One region of the Janthinobacterium sp. FT14W genome, then DNA from elsewhere that is predicted to be linked to it. Evidence: predicted binding sites of a transcription regulator. Region 1 holds the regulator's gene; each other region holds the start of a gene.

The links. Region 1 encodes FNR, which switches genes on or off when oxygen is low (the NO sensors DNR and NnrR bind a similar motif). Its sites were predicted from a motif close to TTGATNNNNATCAA; they were not measured.
Region 2: the regulator FNR is predicted to act here: its motif matches at 2,933-2,946, upstream of GCN74_RS02260 (bacteriohemerythrin).
Region 3: the regulator FNR is predicted to act here: its motif matches at 2,993-3,006, upstream of GCN74_RS12575 (PAS domain-containing methyl-accepting chemotaxis protein).
Region 4: the regulator FNR is predicted to act here: its motif matches at 3,167-3,180, upstream of GCN74_RS12295 (universal stress protein).

What each region holds. Positions count from the first base shown of each region.
Region 1 covers NZ_WFLL01000032.1:19,472-25,168, reverse strand. Annotated here, with positions in the region: gene GCN74_RS19975 (response regulator) at 1-2,317, opposite strand, end outside; gene fnr (fumarate/nitrate reduction transcriptional regulator Fnr) at 2,558-3,316, shown strand; gene GCN74_RS19965 (FixH family protein) at 3,320-3,844, opposite strand; gene ccoG (cytochrome c oxidase accessory protein CcoG) at 3,899-5,281, opposite strand; gene ccoP (cytochrome-c oxidase, cbb3-type subunit III) at 5,286-5,697, opposite strand, start outside.
Region 2 covers NZ_WFLL01000002.1:8,125-13,821, forward strand. Annotated here, with positions in the region: gene GCN74_RS02250 (TonB-dependent siderophore receptor) at 1-1,289, opposite strand, end outside; gene GCN74_RS02255 (hypothetical protein) at 1,613-2,455, shown strand; gene GCN74_RS02260 (bacteriohemerythrin) at 2,459-2,857, opposite strand; gene GCN74_RS28630 (hypothetical protein) at 3,182-3,337, opposite strand; gene GCN74_RS02265 (PepSY domain-containing protein) at 3,678-5,697, opposite strand, start outside.
Region 3 covers NZ_WFLL01000015.1:63,105-68,801, reverse strand. Annotated here, with positions in the region: gene GCN74_RS12585 (alpha/beta fold hydrolase) at 1-273, shown strand, start outside; gene GCN74_RS12580 (DEAD/DEAH box helicase) at 545-2,674, shown strand; gene GCN74_RS12575 (PAS domain-containing methyl-accepting chemotaxis protein) at 3,116-4,777, shown strand; gene bamE (outer membrane protein assembly factor BamE) at 4,872-5,180, opposite strand; gene GCN74_RS12565 (hypothetical protein) at 5,177-5,697, opposite strand, start outside.
Region 4 covers NZ_WFLL01000015.1:179-5,875, reverse strand. Annotated here, with positions in the region: gene rpe (ribulose-phosphate 3-epimerase) at 1-569, opposite strand, end outside; gene apaG (Co2+/Mg2+ efflux protein ApaG) at 736-1,110, shown strand; gene GCN74_RS29540 (hypothetical protein) at 1,133-1,267, opposite strand; gene GCN74_RS12300 (murein transglycosylase A) at 1,290-2,567, shown strand; gene GCN74_RS12295 (universal stress protein) at 2,675-3,112, opposite strand; gene GCN74_RS12290 (MFS transporter) at 3,250-4,569, opposite strand; gene GCN74_RS12285 (enoyl-CoA hydratase) at 4,633-5,409, shown strand.

The DNA.
Region 1 (5,697 bases):
GCACGCCGGCCAGTTCCGTGCCCAGCGGCTGGTGCAGGATGCGCTGCTCGCCGCCGTCGTCCTTGGCGATCAGCGCCTGGTGCAGGGCATCGAACAGGCTCGAGCCCGTGATCGGCTTCATCAGCACGACGTCGGCCTCGGCCGCGCTGGAGATTTCCTCCAGGTGGTTGCGGGCAAACGCGTTGACCATCACCACGATGGGCTGGCGCTGGCCAGCGGCGGCCTGGCGGATGGCCTTGGCCGTGGCCAGGCCGTCCATCACGGGCATGTGCCAGTCGGCCAGCACCACGTCGTACGGCTGCTGCTGCGCCAGGCGTTCGCGGTACAGTTCGATGGCGGCAAAGCCGGAATCCACTTCGTCGGCCAGCCAGCCCCATGCCTCGATCAGTTTGACGATCAGTTCGCGCGTGGTGCGGTTATCGTCCGCCACCAGCAGGCGCAGCTGACCCAGGGCCGGCGTGCGCCGCGTTTCGGCCGGCTGCGCCAGCATCTCGAACGGCACGCTGAACCAGAAGCGGCTGCCCTTGCCTTCGCTGCTGGCGACGGCGATTTCGCCGCCCATCATGTGGATCAGCTGCTTGCTGATGGCCAGGCCCAGGCCCGTGCCGCCGAAGCGCCGCGTGATGCTCTGGTCGCCCTGTGAAAACGCGGCAAACAGCTGCTGTTGCTGCTGCGCCGTCATGCCGATGCCCGTGTCGCGCACTTCAAAGCGCAGCCGGGCGCTGCCCTGCTGGCTGTCGGCCAGGCTGACGGCCACCACCACTTCGCCGCTCTCCGTGAACTTGATGGCATTGCCGGCCAGGTTGACGAGGATTTGCTGCAGGCGCTGGGCGTCGCCCACGAGGCGCCGCGGCACGTCGGGCTCGACGGCGATGGCCAGTTCCAGCTCCTTCTCGCCCGCATTCATGGTCATCGTCGTGGCCAGGGTATTCATGACTTCGTCGAGGTCGAATTCGACGGGCGACAATTCCATGCGGCGCGCCTCGATCTTCGAGTAATCGAGCACGTCATTGAGGATGCCCAGCAGCGACTGGCCCGCCACGCGCACCATGGTCAGGTATTTGCGCTGTTCCGTGTCGAGTCTGGTGTTGCCCAGCAAATACACCATGCCCAGCACGGCATTGAGGGGCGTGCGGATTTCATGGCTCATGTTGGCCACGAAGTCGCTCTTCGCGCGGTTGGCCGCCTCGGCCCGGTCGCGCTCCCGCTCCAGCTCTGCCGCGCGCGCTTCGAGTTCCTGCTGCAGGCGGTCGCGTTCGCTCATCAGGCCGTTGAACGCTTCCGTCAGTTCGCCGATCTCGTCGCGCTGCTGCACCGGCACGGGTGTAAAACGGCTGCCGCTGCTACGCAGGGCCAGCAGGGTGTCGCGCAGGCGCACCAGCGGCGACAGCAGGCGCACGGTCACCCAGCCCAGAACGGCAGCGGCCAGCAGCGAGGCGAGGATGCTCCACAGCACCAGACGGTACAGCACGCCATCGAACGGTTCGAAGGCGTCTTCGACGGGCAGCGAGGCGGCCAGCAGCCAGTTCACGGACTTCAGGCGCTTGAAGCTGTTGACGGCCGTGACGCCGCGGCTGTTGGTGCTGACCATGCTGCCTTCGCCGTCTTCCTTCAGCAGCTGCGTGGTCGTCAGGTTGGCATTCGGCTTGCGCGGCTGCAGCAAGCGGCTGGTATCGGGATGCAGCACGTAGCGCGGCACGTCGCCGCGCGTGAGGATGAAGTAATAGCCGCTCTTGCCGATCTTTTCCGTGCGCAGGCGCCCCAGCAGGTTGTCCTTGTACAGGCGCAGCACGCCGATCACCACGCCAGCCACCTGGCCATCGGCAGCCAGCACGGGCGCCACCATCTGCACGATGGGCATGCCGCTCGATTTGCCCAGCATCGGTTCGGTGATCATGGGCTGGCGCGTGCGCAGGACGGTCTGGAAATACTCGCGTTCGGCGACGTTGATGCCGGCGCGTCCTGTCACCAGCGGCATGTCGGCCACGACGGCGCCTTGCGCGTCGAGCACCAGCACGTCGTCGAACAGCACCAGCATCGAGCGGCGCGCATAGTATTCGCGCAGCTTGGCGGGCTGGGCGATCAATTCCGGCGGCTGCTGCCGGGCCGTCAGGGTGACGATCTGCAGCAGCATGGCCAGCTTGTCGTCGAGCTCGGCAGCGGTGCGGCTGATCAGGGAAGACTGCTGGCTCAGCAGTACTTTGGTGAAGTCGGCGCGCATGTGCTGCACCTGGATCATGGTGACGAGCGCGATCATGGCGATCGAGGTCAGGCTGGTGGCCAGCGCGACTTTTGCTTTGATGCCGAGAGGCTTCATGATTTCCTTTTCAGTACCGGGCGGCACAGGCGGCAGATAATGCTGTCAGGAATTTTCCTATCAATGCCCGAGCTTGGCAAGCGCCGCTGCGCAAATTGCCTTGCCCCATACGGGCTTTTGACGATGTTGCCATATAATTAAAGGCTGGACGTCGTTTATTCGCCGAAATTACCGTGAAATTGGCACACGGCAACCCTGTATGCAGTAAACTTGTTGTTGCATTTTCTAAAAGGTACCGACATGACTGAAGCGTTACTCACTCCAACCTTGCCCACAGTGAACGTGGAGGCGTTGCGTGCGCGATGCTCGACCTGCAGCATGCATCAATTGTGCCTGCCGATGGGCCTGGATGTGGGTGATATGGACCGGCTGGACCAGATCATCGGTCGCCGCCGCAAGATCGCGCGCGGCGCCTCGCTGTTCCGCATCGGCGACTCGTTCCAGAACCTGTATGCGATCCGCCTGGGGCACTTCAAGACCTACCAGATCAATCCGGGCGGCGAAGAGCAGGTGACGGGTTTCCAGATGGCTGGCGAACTGCTGGGCATGGACGCCATCAGCGCCGACCGCCACCACTGTAATGCCGTGGCGCTGGAAGACAGCGAAGTGTGTGAAATTCCGTTTTCAAGCCTGGAACAATTGCTGGGCAATATGCCGACCCTGCTGCGCCATTTCCACCGCATGATGAGCCAGGAAATCACGCGCGAGCAAAGCGTCATGCTGTTGCTGGGCAATATGCAGGCGACCCAGCGCTTTGCCGCCTTCATCGTCAACCTGGCGTCGCGCTACGAGGCACGCGGCTATTCGGGCAGCAATTTCCAGCTGCGCATGTCGCGCGAGGAAATCGGCAACTACCTGGGCCTGACCATCGAGAGCGTCAGCCGCTTATTGTCGAAATTCAAGAAGGAAGGCTGGCTGCGCGTCTCGAACCGCGAGATCGAGATCCTGCAGCCGGCCAAGCTGAAGGCCATTACGGCCGGCACGGACAACTGCAAGTAAGATTTACAGCTCTTCATCCGCCTGCAGCGCGATGCTGCGCTGCAGGGGCCAGGTCCAGATGCCGGACAGGCGCCATTCGCGTTTGTCGTTTTCCACCAGCACCTGCCAGCGGCTGCGCTCGAGCATGGGCAGCGCCACCGAAAAGTTGCCGGCCGCATCAGGCTGCAGCAGCAGCTTGATGTCTTTTTCCGGCTGGGTCGCGTGCGCCAGGTGCAGCTGCAGCGGCGCCCGATACGCCTTGCCGAAGCTGTGCACGGAACCGCTGAGGCGCGCTGCCGCCACGTCGTACGATAGCTTGCTTGACATGGCCAGGTCGCTGGCGACCGTATCGCGCCGCAAGTCCTGGTTGATCGCCTTGCCCTGCTTGTAATAATCGCCCACCACCAGCGCGTCGGGCTGCGTAAACGCGATATAGCCCATGGTGCTGCCGACGACGACGGACAGGCCGGGGCCGATCATCAGCAGCCATGGCCAGCGATGCTTGTACCACGGCGCCACGGGGGCTTGCAGCTTGAGGCTGTCGGACATGATATTTCTCCTGTTTAAGCGGCCAATCCCCATGCGGGGATTGGCCTTCCTGCATTAGCGCGGCACGATGAAGACCGCGCTTTCACGCACGTGCAGCGATGGGTCGTCCAGCGATTGCAGCTCGATCGCAATCTTGTTCGAGCCCTTCTCGCCCACGCCGTGCGGCGCGCGCAGGCGGATGGGCCAGCCCAGGGTTTCCGTCGGCTGCAGGGTCACTTCATCGCGCGTCAGCAAGGTCAGGCCCGGCAAGCCGGATACGCTGATTTTAAAATGCTGGCTTTGCTCCGAGGTGTTCATGATCTGCAGCCGGTAGACGTTCTCGATCATGCCGTCTTCCACTTCGCGTCCCATCGAACCGCGGTCGCGGATCACGTCCATTTTCAATGGCGTGCGCAGGGCCAGCGAGGTACATACGGCGATGATGATCAGGGCCAGGATGGAAGTGTAGATCAGGACGCGCGGGCGCATGGCGCGCTGGCGTATCTGCTTCGAATTGAAGTTGTTTTCCATCGCATGGTCGGTACTGTAGCGTACCAGTCCCCGTGGCCGGTCGACCTTGTCCATCACGCTGTTGCAGGCATCGACGCAGGCGGCGCAGCCGATGCATTCATACTGCAGGCCGTTGCGGATATCGATGCCGGTCGGACACACCTGCACGCACAGGGTGCAGTCGATGCAGTCGCCCAGCTTGTCGTTGTTGCCGGCCTTCTTGCTCATGGCGCCACGGGGTTCGCCCCGCTTGGCATCGTAGGTGATGATCAGCGTGTCCTGGTCGAACATGGCGCTCTGGAAACGCGCGTAGGGGCACATGTATTTGCACACCTGCTCGCGCAGCCAGCCCGCGTTGCCGTAGGTTGCCAGGCTGTAGAACAAGACCCAGAACCATTCCCAGGGACCGAAGTTCAGGGTGGTCACCGCCTGCGCCAGTTCCTTGATCGGCGTGAAGTAGCCGACAAAGGTAAAGCCCGTCCACAGGGCGATGGCGCCCCACACCAGGTGCTTGGCCGTCTTCTTGGCCGTCTTGCGCAAGGACGGGCCCTGCTTGTCGAGGGCCATGCGCGCGCTGCGCGTGCCCTCGATCTTGCGTTCCACCCACAGGAAGATTTCCGTGTATACCGTTTGCGGGCAGGAAAAGCCGCACCACACCCGCCCGGCAATGGCCGTGACGAGGAACAACAAATACGCACAGATGATCAGCAGGGCCGCCAGGTAGATGAAATCCTGGGGCCACAGCACGACGCCGAAAATGTAGAACTTGCGCGTGGTCAAATCGAACAGCAGGGCTTGCCTGCCATTCCAGGTCAACCACGGCAAGCCGTAGAACGCGAGCTGGGTAAGCCATACGCATACCCATCGCCAGGTAGCGTAGCGTCCTTTGGCCTCGCGAGGGTAGATTTGCTCGCGGGCCGCATACATCTTGATGACTTGAGGTTCCATTACATCATTTCACGGGCGTCTGGGGATTCGACAGGCTCCAGACATACGCCGACAGCACGTGTACCTTGGACTCGCCGAGGAAATCGCTGAAGGCCGGCATGGTGTTGTTGCGTCCCTTGCGTACGGTTTCCATGATGGTGTCGGCGCTGCCGCCGTACAGCCAGATCTTGTCCGTCAGGTTGGGCGCGCCCAGCATCTGGTTACCCTTCGCATCGGCGCCATGGCAGGCCATGCAGGCGCCGAACTTGGCCTTGCCCAGCACGGACTTGACGGGGTCCGAGGTGGAACCGGACAGGCTCAGCACATAATGGGCCACGTTCTCGACATCCTTTTCGGAGCCCAGGGCGGCGCCCATCGGCGGCATCTGGCCGTTACGGCCGTGCATGATGGTGGTCTTGATGATGTCGGGATCGCCG
Region 2 (5,697 bases), on a different contig from region 1:
CGGGGGATGTTGCCCGTCCAGCTGCGGTAATCGGGCAGGAAGTTCGGGTAGTTGATTTCCGCCTCGCCGCCCAGCGAGCGGGCGCGCTGGTTGCCGCCGTTCCAGCCGGCGATGGCAGTATGCTTGCGCCCCAGCAAGGTGAACGGGCCGCTGGCGTAGACGTCGAAGTTGTCGCCCGTGGTCTTGCCTGCGCCATAGGCGCCCGTCCACAGGAACATGCCTGTGCCCGTCGCCGGGTCGGGATGGCCGCCGCCCGCGTAGGCGACGGTGGTGCGGTTCGTGCTTTCCGTGCGCGCATAACCGAGGTGCATATTCCAGTTGCCGGGCAGGCGCTGGTCCACCGACGTGAATACCGTGTGCTGCTGGTTGCCCCAGGTACTCCATGGCGTCGAGAGGCTGGTGTTGCGCGGCAGCTTGGCCAGGCTGCCATCCGCATTCCAGTAGGGCACGGCGCCCCAGGTGGCGCCTGTGGGCGTGTTGTCCTGGTAATCGACGCCGGCCGTCAGCAGGGTGCCGGGACGCACGTCCGCCTCGACGATGACCATGCCGACCGTCTTGCGTTCGTGATACATGTCCAGGTAGGAATCGCGTTCCTGCCACGCCAGGGCCGTGCGCGCGCGCACGCTGCCATCGGCGTTCAGCGGCAGGGAGAGGTCGGCCTCGACGCGCTGGTCATCCCAGCGGCCCATGATGAGGCCGGCGCTGGCCTGGAATTCCTTCGTCGGACGCTTGCGTATCATGTTGATGGTGGCCGACGGGTCGCCCTTGCCGCCCATCAAGCCCGTGGCGCCGCGCACGACCTCGATGCGGTCGTACAAAATCGTGTCCTGCAGCGGCGCATTGCCGCCGCGCGCCATGCCGTCGATCTGGATATTGTCGATGCCGAAGCCGCGCGCATAGAACCGCGTGCGCTCCGTGTCGTTCTGGCCCACCTGGATGCCCGTCGTTTGCGCCAGCGCCTGGTCCAGGCGCACGGCGCCCAGGTCGTCGAGCAGCTGGCGCGTGATGACGCTGACCGATTGCGGCGTTTCGCGCAAGGACAGGTCCATGCGCGTGGCGCTGCGCGCTTCGCCGGCCGTGTACGACTGCGTGCCTTCCGTCGCCGCCGTCGACTGGCCCAGGATGGTGATGGCCGGCATGGTCACGGCGCTGTCGCTTGCTGCCGTGTCGGCGGCCTGTGCCGGCAGGGCCACGCCGGCGGCAAGGGTCAGCAGGGCGAGTTGCAGCAGATGGGGGAGGGGGCGCAAGGCGGGCTGGCGCGAAGAAGAGGGTACTGTCGTCGATTGCATTGTTATCCTGGAGTCTTTTCGTTGTGTTTTCCTATCTCGTCTGGCAGGGCGCGCAGTAGCTGGGGGATGGCATGACGCTGGCCCGGGGTCTGGCTTGGATAGCAGTTCCACCGCAAGGCCCGGCGCGTCGGGCAGTGGAAAAGAAGGGTGCGCGATTCCCGCCACTTTCGTGAATAAGAATCATTATCAATATAGGTGATATTTGCCAAATAATCAAGCGCGCGCACCAAAAGAGTGCGTACAGGTCAAGGGCGGCGCATCGCCTGGCCTTCTGCGATAATGCAGGCGCTGACAAAAAATATTTTCCTTATTGAAAGAAATGCATGCGTACATGGATCGCCTGTGCCGGATGGTTGTGTGTCGTGTCGCTGGGCCAGGCCCAGGAACACGCGCCGCCGCCGGCTGCTCCCGCGCCGCTGCAGAGCGCCAGCGCGCCGCCCGCCGCCGATGCCGCCGCGCCTGCCCCATCCGCGGCGCCAGCAGCGCCGGCTCCCGCAGGGGAGGCCTTGCCGCCGCAAACGGTGACGATCACCGGCAGCAGCGACGCCAAGGCGCCGCGCGTGCGCTTCACGGCTTACCGCGACAGTTATCTGACGGCCAGGAAAGTGTGGCAAGTGTCGAGCGGCAGCGTGGTCATGGCCCTGCGCCTGATTCCGGCCAAGCTGAGCGCCACCATCGACGATGTGCGCGTGGCCTTGCAAGGCAATGGCGCCCCCATGCCGATCAAGGTGTCCGACGGCGGCGTGTTTGTCGTGCCCCTCAACGAGGATATCGCCGCGCAGGATGGCACCTTCCTGGTGAACAAGAGCAGGGGCGAGCTGACGGCCAATATCGTCCTCCAGCCGTCCGTGGCGCGCGACGCGTGGAACGTCACGCGCGTGGGACAGGTCTTGCAGGATGCGCGGCGCGCCGTGCGGGCCATCACGCCGTGGTACAAGCGGCCGTTCGCCAGCGACGTGCAATCGCTGGCCTTTTGCGCGGCCGAGCGGGGCAGCGCCCTGCATCTGGTCGATGGCGAGCAGCTGATCGCCACCCTGCCCATGAGCGAGCCGGCCGTCAACGATATCAACCAGCCCGTGTTTTGCAAGATTTTCGACGGCGAAGACAAATACCCGGGACACTACCGCGTCGTCCTGCCCGAGCAGGCGACAGTGCTGCTGCTGTAGAAGCTAGTTGGGCTGGCGCTGCACCATTTCCAGCGCCGCCGCCAGGGCCAGGTCCATGGTGGCCTGGTGGAAAATCAGCCATTGCGGCAGCAGCGACAGCGCATGGCGGCCCTGTGCCAGGTCGCCTTCATCGACGGCGGCCCAGGCATGGTGCAAGCCGCTGAGCACGCGCGCATGCTGTTCGCGGTGGTTGGCCAGCGAGGGAAAGCCGATTTCCTCCATCAAATCCTCTTCCTCGCGGAAATCGCGTTCGACGGCCGCAATCAGCTCGCGGAACGCCACGCTGAAATGCCGGTCGCTCAACTGCCCCAGCCGCGCCAGTTCCTGAAACAGCGCCTCATGCGCCTCGTCGATGGCGGGAACGCCCAGCGCCATCTCATCCTTCCAATGCGATTTACCCATGCCGATGCTCCCGGTTAAGTCCGTCACGGTGCGAAGCGGACTGTTCCAGTGTGGGCGCAGCGAAGGTGGAAATCCATGATCTGGATCAAAAGTACGGTGAAGAGGGCGGAGGGAAGAGCGCGGGCGATTGATGCGCGGGCGATTGATACATGTGGGTGAAAAATGGGGAACAAACCCCCACCCGCAACAAAGCGGTTTCAACGATGCAATCCACTACCGGGCGCCGCTGAAAAACGCCGCTGGCAAGGCGCCTTTGACACAGACAGTACGCTAGTACGGCAAGTCAAAGCAACGCCGCCAGCGGTGTTTTCTCAGCCGCGCGTCTTATTGCTTGGGCCAGTGGGCCCACATGCCCTGCGCATCGACATTCGGAACCTGCAACTGCTGCACGGCCGACGTCAGCATCGCGTCGCGCAGCACGAGGGGCGCAAGCATCAGGGCCGACAGGGCAAGGCACAGCAGCACTTTGAGCGTCAACATGGTCGTCTCCCGGTGTCCCGGCGGCGGCGCGGGGATGCGGCGCCTGCCGGTCACTCCCTTTATTCAACACGTACTACCATGCTTGCAGTTTAGTTCATCTGATTGAAACTTCAACTAGTTGCGGTGATGCACTGCACCAGCCGCGCGCCGTGTTGGCGATGCGGTTGGCGGCGCTCAGGTACATGCTCATCCAGGGGTTTTTCATGGGGGCCTCGCAGACGGTGGGTGGGGCGGCGGGCAGGTCGCCGTGCCGCCATGTCCCCACGCCAGTCCGATGGCTGGCCCCGACCGTGCGCCTGCCCGCATAGCGGGGCGGTGCAGCGGGCAGGGCTGAAGTGCCTCAATACACGTCGCGGCGGTAGCGTCCGGCCGCCAGCAGGGCGTCGAGTCCTTCCTGGCCCAGCACTTCTTGCAGCACAGCATCGATTCCTGCCGCCATGCCTTGCAGGCTGCCGCACACGTAGACGATGGCGCCCTGCGCCAGCCAGTCGCGCAACTCGCCGGCCTGCTCGCGCAGGCGGTCCTGCACATAGCGCCGTGTTTCGCCATCGCGCGAAAAGACGCGGTCCAGGCGCGCCAGGTGGCCATCGGCCAGCCAGGCGTCCAGCTCGGCGCCGCAGATGCTGTCCACGGCTTGCTGGCGCTCGCCGAACAGCAGCCAGTTGCGCGCCAGTCCCGCCCGCTGGCGTGCGCGCAGGTGCGCGCGCAGGCCCGCCAGGCCGGAACCGTTGCCGATATAAATGCAGGGCACGTCGACCAGCGCAGGCGCGAAGGCGGGATTGGCCTGCAGGCGCAGGCGGATGGGGCTGTCCAGCGGGGCGAAGCGCGTGAGCCAGCCCGAACAGATGCCATAGCCCAGGTTTTCGCCGCCCGCATGGCGTTCCTGGCGCACCAGCAGCTGCAGTTCGCCATCCGATGGCAGCGAAGCGAGTGAGTAGCTGCGCGGCGCATGCTGTGCGCCATGCGCGTCGCCGTCGCTGCCGTCCGCGTTGCACGCGATGATTTCCGCCAGCGCGCCCGCTTCCCAGTCCGTCCCGGCCGGGCCCGTCAACGTGATTTCATGCAATTCTCCGCCCAGGCTGCCCGGGTTGAGCAGCACGCGGCGCGCCAGGCGCCACTCGGCATACGAGGCCTGTTCCTGCACGCCGATGGCGTTGATGGCGCTGCCGCTGCAGCGGGCCAGCGCCTTGGACCAGTCGGCCAGGGCGGCGGGGTCATGCTTGTCCACCTCGATCAGGGGGAACAGGGGCGTGGCGCCCAGCGCGCGCAGCTGCCGTTCCAGCGCATGGCCGAAGCCGCAGAATGCGCTGTAATGGCGGTCGCCCAGGGCCAGCATGCCCACTTCCAGGCCTGCCAGCGGCGTGCCGGAGATGGCTTGCAGCAAGCGCGCGAAGCGGCGCGTACCGTCCGGTGCCTCGCCTTCGCCAAAGGTACTGGCGACGATCAGCGCCCGTTCGTACTGGCGCAATTGCGCGGGATCGAAGCGGTCCAGCGACTGCACGTCGACGGCCACGCCCGCCTGCTGCAGGGCGCGCGCGCTTTCCAGCGCCAGGCGCTCGGCCTGGCCCGACTGGCTGGCGTAGGCCACCAGGGTGGGCAAGCCCGAGTTTGCCTGGCCCGGCGCGCCGGCGCCCAGCATGGCGCGCTGCGCCTGCACGGCCCGCTTTGCCTTGCGGCGGCCCAGGTACAGCATCCAGCCCGTGATGGCGAACAGGGGCAGGCCCAGGCTGGCCAGGGTGACGATGATGCGCCCCGGCAAGCCGAAATACGTGCCCATGTGCAGCGGATAAATGATGTTGACGAGGCGCGAACCCAGGCCCTGCTGGCCGTACGGTTCGTTTTCCGTGACCGCGCCGTCGGCCGGTGCAATCGACAGGCGGCTGCGCGCCCGCTCGTGCGGCGCGTCGCTGGCCAGCCACGTGAACTGCACGGCTTCGCCGGCGCGCGTCGGCAGGCGCACGCTGGCCAGGGTCCAGCCAGCCGCATGCTGCTGGAAGCTGCTCCAGGCCAGGCCGATGTCGACGGCCGGCGCTTCCTGCTTCTCCCTGGCCGGTCCCTTCTTGCCCGGCGCCTGCGCCACGCGGGGGGGCTTGCCGGCCCAGGCGTCGATATTGTCGCGCACCACGTCATAGCTCCAGTAGAGGCCCGTCAAGGTCAGCGCCACGTAGACCACCAGGCACCAGGTGCCGGCCACGGCGTGCAGATTCCACAAGAAGGAGCGGCCCTTCAACGCGGGATCGAAGGTCAGCCAGGTACGCCAGTCCAGCGGACGGCGGGGCCAGCGCAGATACAGGCCGGACAGTGCCAGGCCCAGCAGGCACAGGGCCAGCGCGCCCGCCACTTGACGGCCCGGGTCGCGG
Region 3 (5,697 bases), on a different contig from region 1:
CAGGGCATGCAGGCGGGCATGCCGGCCGCCTATCTGTGCATCAAGCAGTTTTCGGAAACGGATTTCACCGGAGACCTGGCCAAATTCGACGTGCCCACGCTGGTGATCCATGGCGACGACGACCAGATCGTGCCCATCGCCGCCTCCGCGCGGCGCACGGCGGAGCTGATCATCGGCAGTAAATTGCTCGTGTATGCGGGTGCGCCGCACGGCCTGGCGACGACGCACAAGGAGCGCCTGAACGAGGACTTGCTGGAGTTCCTGCGCACCTGAAACGGGGCGGGCGCCATGGTATTCGGGCGCCCGCCGTTTCTGTTGCCGTGTAGAACAGGCGCGGGCGGCACATTGTTGTGTATCGTTTAATGTTGGCAAAATCACGCGCCAAATGCGTGCGGATCGCCGATTTTTCTGCCTTTTTTCGGTAGATATGGCGCAAAAAACGGCGTTCTGCGGCATGCAGCCACCCGGTAAGGTCCAGTAAAGAGTAAACTAGCAGATACACTCTTTCGCATTGGGCGATTCGAGCGAACTTGTGAGTGATTTCATGTCTGATACACCAATTTCCTTATTTTCCGACCTTAACCTGAGCGAGCCGCTGGTTCGCGCGCTCAAGGATGTCGGTTACGAAACACCGTCGCCTATCCAGGCGGCCACGATTCCATTATTGCTCGCTAACCGCGACGTGCTGGGCCAGGCGCAAACGGGCACGGGTAAGACCGCCGCCTTCGCCTTGCCTATCCTGTCGCGCATTGATCTGAAACAAAGCTCACCCCAAGCCCTGGTCCTGGCACCGACGCGCGAACTGGCCATCCAGGTCGCCGAAGCGTTCCAGGTGTACGCTGCCCACATCCCCGGCTTCCACGTGCTGCCGATCTACGGCGGCCAAAGCTACGGCCCGCAGCTGTCGGCCCTGCGCCGCGGCGTGCACGTCGTCGTCGGCACCCCTGGCCGCGTCATCGATCACCTGGACAAGGGTTCGCTCGACCTGTCCAAGCTGAAGACCCTGGTGCTGGACGAAGCCGATGAAATGCTGCGCATGGGCTTTATCGACGACGTCGAACGCATCTTGCAAGAAACACCGGAAGGCCATCAAACGGCCCTGTTCTCGGCCACCATGCCTTCCGTCATCAAGCGCATTGCCACGACCTACCTGGTGAACCCGGCCGAAGTAACGGTCGCCGCCAAGACGGGCACGGCCGACAACATCCGCCAGCGCTACTGGCTGGTGTCGGGCATGCACAAGCTCGACGCGCTGACCCGCATCCTGGAAGCGGAAGCGTTTGACGGCATGATCATCTTCGCCCGCACCAAGCTGGGCACGGAAGAGCTGGCCAGCAAGCTGCAGGCACGGGGCTTCTCGGCTGCCGCCATCAATGGCGATATCCAGCAAGCGCAGCGCGAGCGCACGATCCAGCAGTTGAAAGACGGCAAGATCGACATCCTCGTGGCAACCGACGTGGCCGCCCGCGGCCTGGACGTCGAGCGCATCAGCCACGTCGTCAACTACGACGTGCCGCACGATCCGGAAAGCTATACCCACCGCATCGGCCGCACGGGCCGCGCCGGCCGCAGCGGCGAAGCGATTTTGTTCATCACCCCGCGTGAAAAGAACTTGCTGCGCTCCATCGAACGCGCCACGCGCCAGCCGATCGGCATGCTGGAATTGCCAACGATCCAGGCCGTCAACGACGTGCGTATCGCCAAGTTCAAGGAACAGATCAGCGAAACCCTGGCCCTGGGCGAACTGGAGCAGTTCCAGTCGCTGATCGAAGATTTCGAGCGCGAGCAGAACATTCCCGCCATCGAAATCGCTGCCGCCCTGGCGAAGATGGCGCGTGGCAATGTGCCATTGTTGCTGGACAAGAACAAGGCGCGCGAGCAAGCCACCTGGCAAGACGACCGTCCGGCCCGCCAGGATCGCTTTGACCGCCCTGAGCGCAACGAGCGTTTCGAGCGTGGCGACCGCTTCGAGCGCAGCGAGCGCCCGGCCTTCCCGAAAAAGGAACGTATTCAACGTCCAGCCGACGCCGGCATGCAAACCTTCCGCATTGAGGTAGGCCATCAGCATGGCGTGAAGCCTGGCAATATCGTGGGCGCCATCGCCAACGAAGCGGGCATCGATTCGAAAAACATCGGCCGCATTGAAATCTATGACGACTACAGCGTCCTGGACTTGCCAGACAGCATGCCGAAAGAATTGCTGGACCAGCTGAAAACCGTGTGGGTGGCGGGCCAGCAGCTGCGCATCAGCCGCGACGGCGACGCGCCGGACCTGGCGCCGCCAGCCGCGCCGCGCAAGCCGTTTGCCGCCAAGTCCGCGCCAGCGGACGCGGGCGAAGTGGCCCCGCGCGCGCCGAAGAAGGAGCGTCCACGTCCCGGCGTGACGGCTTACCGCATCGAAGTGGGCCGTGAGCACGCCGTAACGCCAAGCAACATCGTCGGCGCCATCGCCAACGAAGCGAACCTGGAAGCCAAGCATATCGGCCGCATCGATATCTTTGACAACTACAGCGTGCTGGACCTGCCGGAAGGCATGCCGCCGGAAATCCTCGACCACCTGAAATCGGTCGTGGTCTCGGGGCAGAAACTGCGCATCAGCCTGGATGACGGCACGACGGAGCGCAAGCCTGCGCCACCGCGTCCGAAGTCGCCACCGCGCAAAACGTTCAAGTAAGCCATCCCTGCGCAGGCGCCTCCCCGGCGCCTGTGTCGCGGATTGGAGACACATCCCCCACTGGCGCGCTCGCGCCAGTTTTTATTTTCCCCCAAGAAACGAATCGTATCGCTCCATTACCAGGGCGGAGGGTTGAATCATGGGTTTCCCCTATTGGATTGCCGTTGCCATCTTTTAATCGGCAGATGCGGCTTGTTTCTCGCGCCCGATAACGATAAATAATATTTAATTAATTATTCATACTGCACGTTATTAAAGTTTTGAATTTCAATAAAGTCAACCAAGTTGATTCAAAATAAATTCTAAAATATAAAATAATTGACTTTTATTAAATTGTTTGACCAGCGTCACTGTCGCCGAGGCGATATATCATGGCTGCTTGATGTGGTATATTGTTTTTATGTTTTTGTTATGCTAGTTGAAAAAAATAGAGGAGCGACGATGCGGGTCAATACGCCTATCACGCAGAATGAATACGTATTAAATGAAGGCATGACGATTGTTTCCACCACGGATTTACAGGGAAACATCAATTACGCCAATCAGTATTTCATTGAGGTCAGCGGCTTTTCAGAAATGGAACTGCTGGGTGCGCCACAGAATATCCTGCGTCATCCCGATATGCCGGCCGAAGCGTTTGCCGACCTGTGGGACACCATCAAGACGGGCATGCCCTGGACCGGCATGGTCAAGAACCGCTGCAAGAATGGCGATTTCTACTGGGTCTTCGCCAATATCACGCCCGTCATCGAAAACGGCCGCCCGATCGGCTATATGTCCGTGCGCACCAAGCCCACGCGCGAGCAGATCAACGAAGCGGCAGCCCTGTATAAAAGCTTCAAGGATGGCAATAGCGCCAACCTGGCGATCCGCAATGGCCGCGTCGTGCGCCAGGGCTGGGCCGCCAAGCTGGCCGAATGGCGCAAGCTGACCCTGTCGCAGGACCTGGCCCTGCATTGCATCGTCTTTGGCGTGGTGCTGGCCATCCTCGGCTGCGCCGTATGGAATATCGATGGCGACACGAGCACGGCCACGCGCAGCTGGCTCAGCGGCGCGGCCGCCGCGGCCGTGGCGCTGATGCTGTATTTCTGGGCGCATCTGCACAATTCCCTCGTCGCACCCTTGGGCGACGCCATCACGGTGGCCCGCAAGATGGCGGGCGGCGACTTGACGGGCGTCATCGACAAGGTGCGCGACGATGACATGGGTCAATTGATGGCCGCCTTGCGCCAGACCAACATCAACCTGCACAGCATCATCGGCGACGTGCGCGCCAACTTCGAGGATATCCGCATCACCACGGCGGAAATTGCCACGGGCAATATGGACTTGTCCAGCCGCACGGAATCGCAAGCGTCCAGCCTGGAGCAGACGGCGGCCAGCATGGAAGAGCTGACCTCCACCGTGCAGAACAGCGCCGACCACGTGGCCACGGCCAACGACCTGGCGGCGCAGGCTTCCACCGTGGCGGCCAAGGGCGGCACCATCGTCAGCGAAGTGGTCACCACGATGGATGAGATCAGCACGTCGTCGCGCAAGATTCTCGACATCATCGGCCTGATCGACGGCATCGCTTTCCAGACGAACATCCTGGCCTTGAACGCGGCCGTGGAAGCGGCCCGCGCGGGCGAGCACGGCCGCGGCTTCGCCGTCGTGGCCGGCGAAGTGCGCAGCCTGGCGCAGCGCTCGGCAACGGCCGCGAAAGAGGTGAAAAACCTGATCGACCACTCGATCGCCACCGTGAATGCGGGCAGCGTGCTGACCAGCAATGCGGGCGCCACCATGACGGAAGTGATCGCTTCGGTGGCCCGCGTGACGGAAGTGATGGACGAGATTTCATCCACCACGCGCGAGCAGAACCAGGGCATCGGGCAAGTCAACCAGGCCGTCATCCACATGGATGGCATCACGCAGCAGAATGCGGCGCTGGTGGAGCAGGCGGCCGCGGCCGCCACCAACCTGGCGCAGCGCACCAACAGCGTGGCCCAGTCGATCGGCATCTTCAAGCTGAAGGCGTCGCCCAAGCGCAAGGCTGCCGGCGTGGGCCGCAGCCCCAGCGTGGCGGCCGGCGTGGCGTCGCGGGCCTTGCTGAAGGCAAGATAATTACCCCAACGGCGAAAGGCTGGGGTCAGTCACTGCGTGACCGGAATGCTTCCCATTGGGAGCATTCCCCCCGGGTTTTGTCTGTGGGTTACTCTTACTTCTTCACCCGGTACACTTCCCCGCTGCGCACCTTCTGCACCACCCCATCCCCGCCAAACAGAATCACATATTCGCCCTGCGCACCCGAGGCCGTCGGGTACGCGTACATCCACACTTCATTGCCGCTGTCGAAACGAATCGAGGTACTGTCTCCCAGCGCTGCGCGCACCTGCTCGCGCGTGCTGCTGCCCGTTTGCACCGTCTGCTCCAGGGTGGCGTACGGCACATTTTTGCTTTCCTGCAAGGCGCGCGTGCCGGAGCAGGCGGCCAGCAGCATCAGCACGCTCAGCGAAAGGCCCTTCATGGCGCCGCCTCGTCCATGTAAGTCAATTCCAGCAGGGTATCGTCCGGCCAGTTTTGGTCCCACAGGGGGGCGTAATACGTGCGGTCAAGCAAGACCTGGCAATCGCAATAGGGCAGCGAGGCGGGCGTCTGCTCGCCGCCCGCGTACAGCATGGTGAACGGCAGGGCCAGCCGGCGTTCGCCGTGCACGAGGGTAACGCCGAACAGGGGACGGTCCGTAAAGAACAGATAATTGCCATCGGGTTCGGAACACACTTTGTCCGTGCTGTAGAGCATGCTGGACAGCCAGGCGATGATTTGCGGGTCGTTCGAGATCAGGCCCGAATCCATGCCGGCGCGACATTCCAGGCGCAAGTCGCCCAGGCGCCGCGTGCCGGGCGGCAAGCCGGGCGTGATGACCTGGGCGCGCCAGCTCATGGTGGTGGCCTTGCGGTTGGCGATCAGCACGGCGTCCTCGCGCGCCGCTTGCGCATTGCGCACGGGGGCAAAGCTGTTGTCCTCGGCCAGGGGCAGGGGGA
Region 4 (5,697 bases), on a different contig from region 1:
GCAGCGGCGGCGGCGGCGATGTTGTCGATCTTGATGCCGCCATCGACTTCCAGCATGATGTCACGGCCCGACTCGTCGATCATGCGGCGCGCTTCGGCGATTTTCTTCAGCGCTTGCGGAATGAAGGACTGGCCGCCGAAGCCCGGGTTGACCGACATGATCAGGATGATGTCGATCTTGTCCATCACGTGTTCCAGGTAGTGCAGCGGCGTGCCCGGGTTGAAAACCAGGCCCGATTTGCAGCCATTGTCGCGGATCAGCTGCAGCGAACGGTCGACGTGATCCGACGCTTCCGGGTGGAAGGTGATGATGTTCGCGCCAGCCTTGGCGAAATCCGGGATAATGCGATCGACAGGCTTGACCATCAGATGCACGTCGATGGGCACTTGCACGTGCGGACGGATCGCTTCGCACACCAGCGGGCCGATGGTCAGGTTCGGCACATAATGGTTATCCATCACGTCGAAGTGGATGATGTCGGCGCCGGCAGTGACGACGTTGCGCACTTCCTCGCCCAGGCGGGCAAAGTCGGCGGACAGGATGCTGGGAGCGATACGGAATGTTGTCATGGTGGCTAAAGGCTCAGAGTAGAAAATGCGAAGATGCGCTATTTTACGCTTGACGCCGTTACCATGCCTTATTGAAGCATAGTGAAACACCGAATACGCGGCGCGCGATGGCCCATGCGGCGCGCGCGACACACACACGACTGGCAATGTCTGAATAGGAATGACGATGGCGACTTATGAATTTACGGTAACGGTCAAGACGCAATATCTGCCCGAGCAATCGGCACCGGACCAGGGACGGCACGTGTTCAGCTACACGATCCGCGTCGTCAACACGGGCACGGCTGGCGCGCAGCTCATTTCGCGCCACTGGGTCATCACGGATGCGAACAACAAGGTGGAAGAGGTGCGCGGCCTGGGCGCCGTCGGCCACCAGCCGCTGCTGCAGCCGGGCGAACAGTTCGAATACACGAGCGGCACCATGCTGGGCACGCCGCAAGGTTCGATGCACGGCGAATACTTTTGCGTGGCCGAAGATGGCCATCAGTTCGAAGCGCCGATTCCCGAGTTCGTGCTGTCGGTGCCGCGCACCCTGCATTGAGGAAGCGGGGGCCTTGCGCCCCTTATTTCAGTTTTTCGGCGCTGTCCTGTTCTTCGCTGAGCTGTTTGCGCGCCGGTGGCGCGGGCTTCTTGCCCGAATACATGGTCCACCAGACTATAAATGCCAGCAAGAAGAACGCCACCAGCGCTTCTATCATCAAGATCCACATACGCACCCCTATGTTATTTACCCGCAGCCTATTATTGAACCGTCGTTTATTGACACGCGGTAGTCTACTCGTTTCAGCCAGTGCCGTCGCGCTTGCTCTTTCTGCCTGTACCACGCCACCGGCAGCGCCCGGCGCTGCCGGCGACAAGGCGCCCCCGATTGCCCCGACCGTCGTCAAGCCCGTGCCAGCCAAGCCGGCCGATGCCAAGGAGGCCAAGGACGCCACGGATGCGGCCGCCCCCACCTTCGTGCCCGCCAAGTTTGCCGCCTTGCCTGGCTGGGCCCGCGATGACATGCGCGCTGCCTGGCCCGCCTTCATGGCCTCGTGCGGCGTGCTGGTCAAGCGTCCTGACTGGAAGGAATCGTGCACCATCGCGCGCCAGGTGAATGCCGACAGCGACAAGGCCATCCGCCTGTTTTTCGAGACCTTCTTTGTGCCAAATCAAGTGGTGGCTGCCGATGGCGCCAATACTGGGTTGGTGACCGGTTATTACGAGCCATTGCTGCACGGCGCGCGCAAGCGCGGCGGGCCATACCAGACGCCACTGTACAAGGTGCCCGATGATCTCGTTTCCATCGACCTGGCCGGCGTGTATCCGGAACTCAAGAACATGCGCTTGCGGGGCAAGCTGGTGGGTAAGAAGGTGGTGCCGTATGCCACGCGCGCCGATATCGAGCGCGCCACGTCCGTGACGGGCAAGGAATTGCTGTGGGTGGATGACGAAGTGGAGGCGTTCTTCCTGCAGGTGCAGGGTTCCGGGCGCGTGCAACTGACCGATACGCAGGAAACCGTGCGCGTGGCGTACGCGGACCAGAATGGCCACCCGTACAAGTCGATCGGCCGCTACCTGGTCGACAAGGGCGAGCTGACCCTGAGCCAGGCGTCTGCGCAGGGGATCAAGGCGTGGATCGCCGGCCATCCCACGCGCAAGGATGAGTTGTTCAACGCCAATCCCAGCTATGTGTTCTTCAAGGAAGAGCGCTTGCCCGATCCCAAGGTGGGGCCGAAGGGGGCGCTGGGCGTGCCGTTGACGCCGCAGCGTTCGGTAGCCATCGATTCGCGCTTCGTGCCGCTGGGCGCGCCCGTGTTCCTGGCCACCACGCAAGCCAACAGCGATATCCCCATGCAGCGCCTGGTGATGGCGCAGGATACAGGCGGCGCCATTCGCGGGCCCATCCGGGTCGATTACTTCTTTGGTTTCGGTGCGGAAGCGGCGGAGAATGCGGGCCGCATGAAGCAGAGCGGCGCCGTGTGGGTGTTGTTGCCGAAGCAGGCGCCGGCGCGCTAGACGCCGCCGCCGGGGGGCAGGGTCGGCCCTTGCTGAATCACGCCTGGCAAGACCGCAGCGCGCGGCGTGGGGTGCGTCCTGCGACGCGCAGCAGCTTGGCTCAGGTGCTAGCGCAGGACCATCACTGGCAGATGGGTATGCGCCAGCACTTTTTGCGTTTCGCTGCCCACGAACAGCTTGTTCAAGCCCTTGCGGCCATGCGAGGCCATCAGGATGATGTCGCAATGGTAGGTTTGCGCCGCATTGACGATTTCCTCGTGCGGGCTGGGCGAGACGGCCACCACGCCTTCGAAGGGGACGCCGACGGCACGCGCCGCTTCGCCGATCTTGTCGATGGCGCGCTGCGAGGCTTCCTGCATCTGTTGTTCGTACAAGCCGGCGTCGAGCACGATGCCGCCATCGGCCATCGGCGAGAACGGGAATGGTTGCACCACGCTGATGGCGACCAGCTTGGCCTTGTTTAATTGGGCGAAGGCGAGGGCGGTCTCGGCCGCTTTGTCGGACAGCGGCGAACCGTCGGTGGGAAATAGGATGGTGTTAAACATAGCGTGCTCCTCAAGTGATGTAAGACAGCTTATGGATTTACATCAATTAAAACCTTGATGTAAATCAAACCTCGCAAGCTTTGGCATGAATAGTGTCGCCAAGGCAATCTTTCAGCAGTGTATGCCCGTTCATTGCTTCAGGTGCGCACGCTACGCAGCGGCGTGCCCCACACCATGGCCACCGTCAACAGGATGCTGCCGGCCGCGATACAGGCCAGGCCGTTGCGCACGCCAAAGTGCTCCGCGATCCAGCCGGCCGCCAGCGCGCCCAGCGGTGCTGTCGCCACCGTCAGGAAGCGCATGGTCGAGGTCATGCGGCCCAGCATGGGGTCGGGCGTGACTTTCTGGCGCAAGCCCAAGTAGGGAATAAAGAACAGCATCACGCCGCAATCGAAAAAGAACATCAGCACGGCATAGGCCACGGCGCTGGCGGCTGCGCTGCCGAACAGGGCGGCGGGGATGGTGGGCGTCAGGGCAAAGCACACGGAAGTCGACGCCAGCCCTATCAGGATGGTGCGGCCAGCGCCATAGCGGTGCGTCAGCGGCTTGACGATGAAGGCGCTGAGCAAGACGCCGGCGCCACCGAGCATCTGCGTCATGCCCAGTACGCCGGGGCTCATGCCCAGGTCGCGCGTGGCAAACAGCACCGTCAAGGCCATGCTGGCGTAAAACAGGAAATGCCAGATACCGGCGCCCCACGCCAGCGCGCGCAGCAGCGGTTCACGCCAGACAAACAGCAAGCCATCGGCGATGTCGCGCAGGGCGTGTTTGTCGGACGGCGCGGGGCGCGGGTCGCGCACGCTCATGGCGCGCAAATTGGAGACGGAAATCAGGTAGCCGCAGGCCGTGCACAGGATGGCGACCGGTGCCGACAATACTTGTACCAGCACGCCAGCCAGGCCGGGGCCGATCAGGCGCGAGGCCGATTCGGTGGCCGCAAATTTCGATTGCGCATCGATCAAGCCATCTCGTCCCACCAGGAAGGTCAGAAAAACCTGTTCGGCGCCGCCGCCGACGACGAAGCCCGTGCCGATAATGAATCCCACTATATATAACCAGGGCATGGACAGCACGCCGCACCAATAGGCCACGGCCACGCTGGCCAGGGCCAGGCCCGACATGCTTTCGCTGAACAGCATGATCGGGTGTTTGCTGCGCCGGTCCAGCAGCACGCCGACGGGCAAGCCGAACAGGGCGAACGGCAGCGCCTGCAGGGCGACCAGGACGCCCATCTGTTCCGGCGTCGCATGCAGCAGCAGCACGGCGCACAGGGGCAGGGCCAGCGCGGTGATCTGGGCGCCGAAGCAATTGAGGCCGTTGCTGAACCACAAGCGGCGAAAATTGGCGCTGGCGGCGCTGCCGTCACCGCGCAGGTAGCGGGCGCAATGCTGGAAGAATGAAGAGAAAATAGCTTGCTCGATATGAAAATGATCAGGCTCACAATAATAGCAGTGCACCTGTCGCGCCGCTGCCGTTAGCCGCTACAATCGTCGCTACCGTGTTCATCCAGAGGAGACTATATGCAATACGAAGACCTGATCATCGAAATCCAGGACAAAGTGGCGGTCATCCGCCTGAACCGCCCGAAGGCGCTCAACGCCTTGAATGACAACATGATGAATGAGCTGGGCGACGCCTTGCTGAAGTTCGACGCCGACGACAATATCGGCTGCATCGTGCTCACGGGCAGCGAAAAAGCGTTTGCCGCCGGCGCCGACATCGCCGCCATGGCCGACTACACCTACCCGGACACATTTACCCAGGGCTACATCAGCCGTAATTGGGAGCATATCTTGCACGTGCGCAAACCCGTGGTGGGCGCCATAGCTGGCTACGCACTGGGCGGCGGCTGCGAATTGGCCATGATGTGCGATTTCCTGATCGCTGCCGACAGCGCCAAATTCGGCCAGCCGGAAATCAAGGTCGGCGTTACGCCGGGTGCGGGCGGTACGCAGCGCTTGCCGCGCGCCATCGGCAAGGCCAAGGCCATGGACCTGCTGCTGACGGCGCGCACCATCGACGCAGCGGAAGCGGAACGCATCGGTCTGGTGTCGCGCGTGGTGCCGGCTGATAAGCTGCTGGAAGAAACCCTGGCTGCTGCCAGGACCATCGCCGCCATGCCGACCTCGGTGGCCATGATGATCAAGGATTGCGTCAACCGCGCGTTTGAAACGACTTTGACCGATGGCGTTGCCTACGAGCGCCGTTTGTTCCAGGCGGCCTTCGGTACGCCTGCACAAAAAGAGGGTATGCACGCTTTCCTGGAAAAGCGCTTGCCAAACTTCGACGGTCTTTGATATGATTCGCCTCCCCGATGAGGCGCACCAGTTTGCGGCACAAAAGGGACAGTCTTCCGGGACTGGGTAATAAAAAAGAAGGTTGACGAAATGGCCGAAACGCTTCATACTCTTCCTTCTTCGCAGCTGACAAACACAACGCTTTGTCGATAGCGCGAAAGCAGTAAATAAGCAGTACCGAATACAGTTCTTTAACAATTAACAGTCGATAAGTGTGGGCATTTGATGTCAGTGCAGCAGCGATCTTCGGATTGCTGTCAAACTTAAAATATCAAATGTTCACGAAGA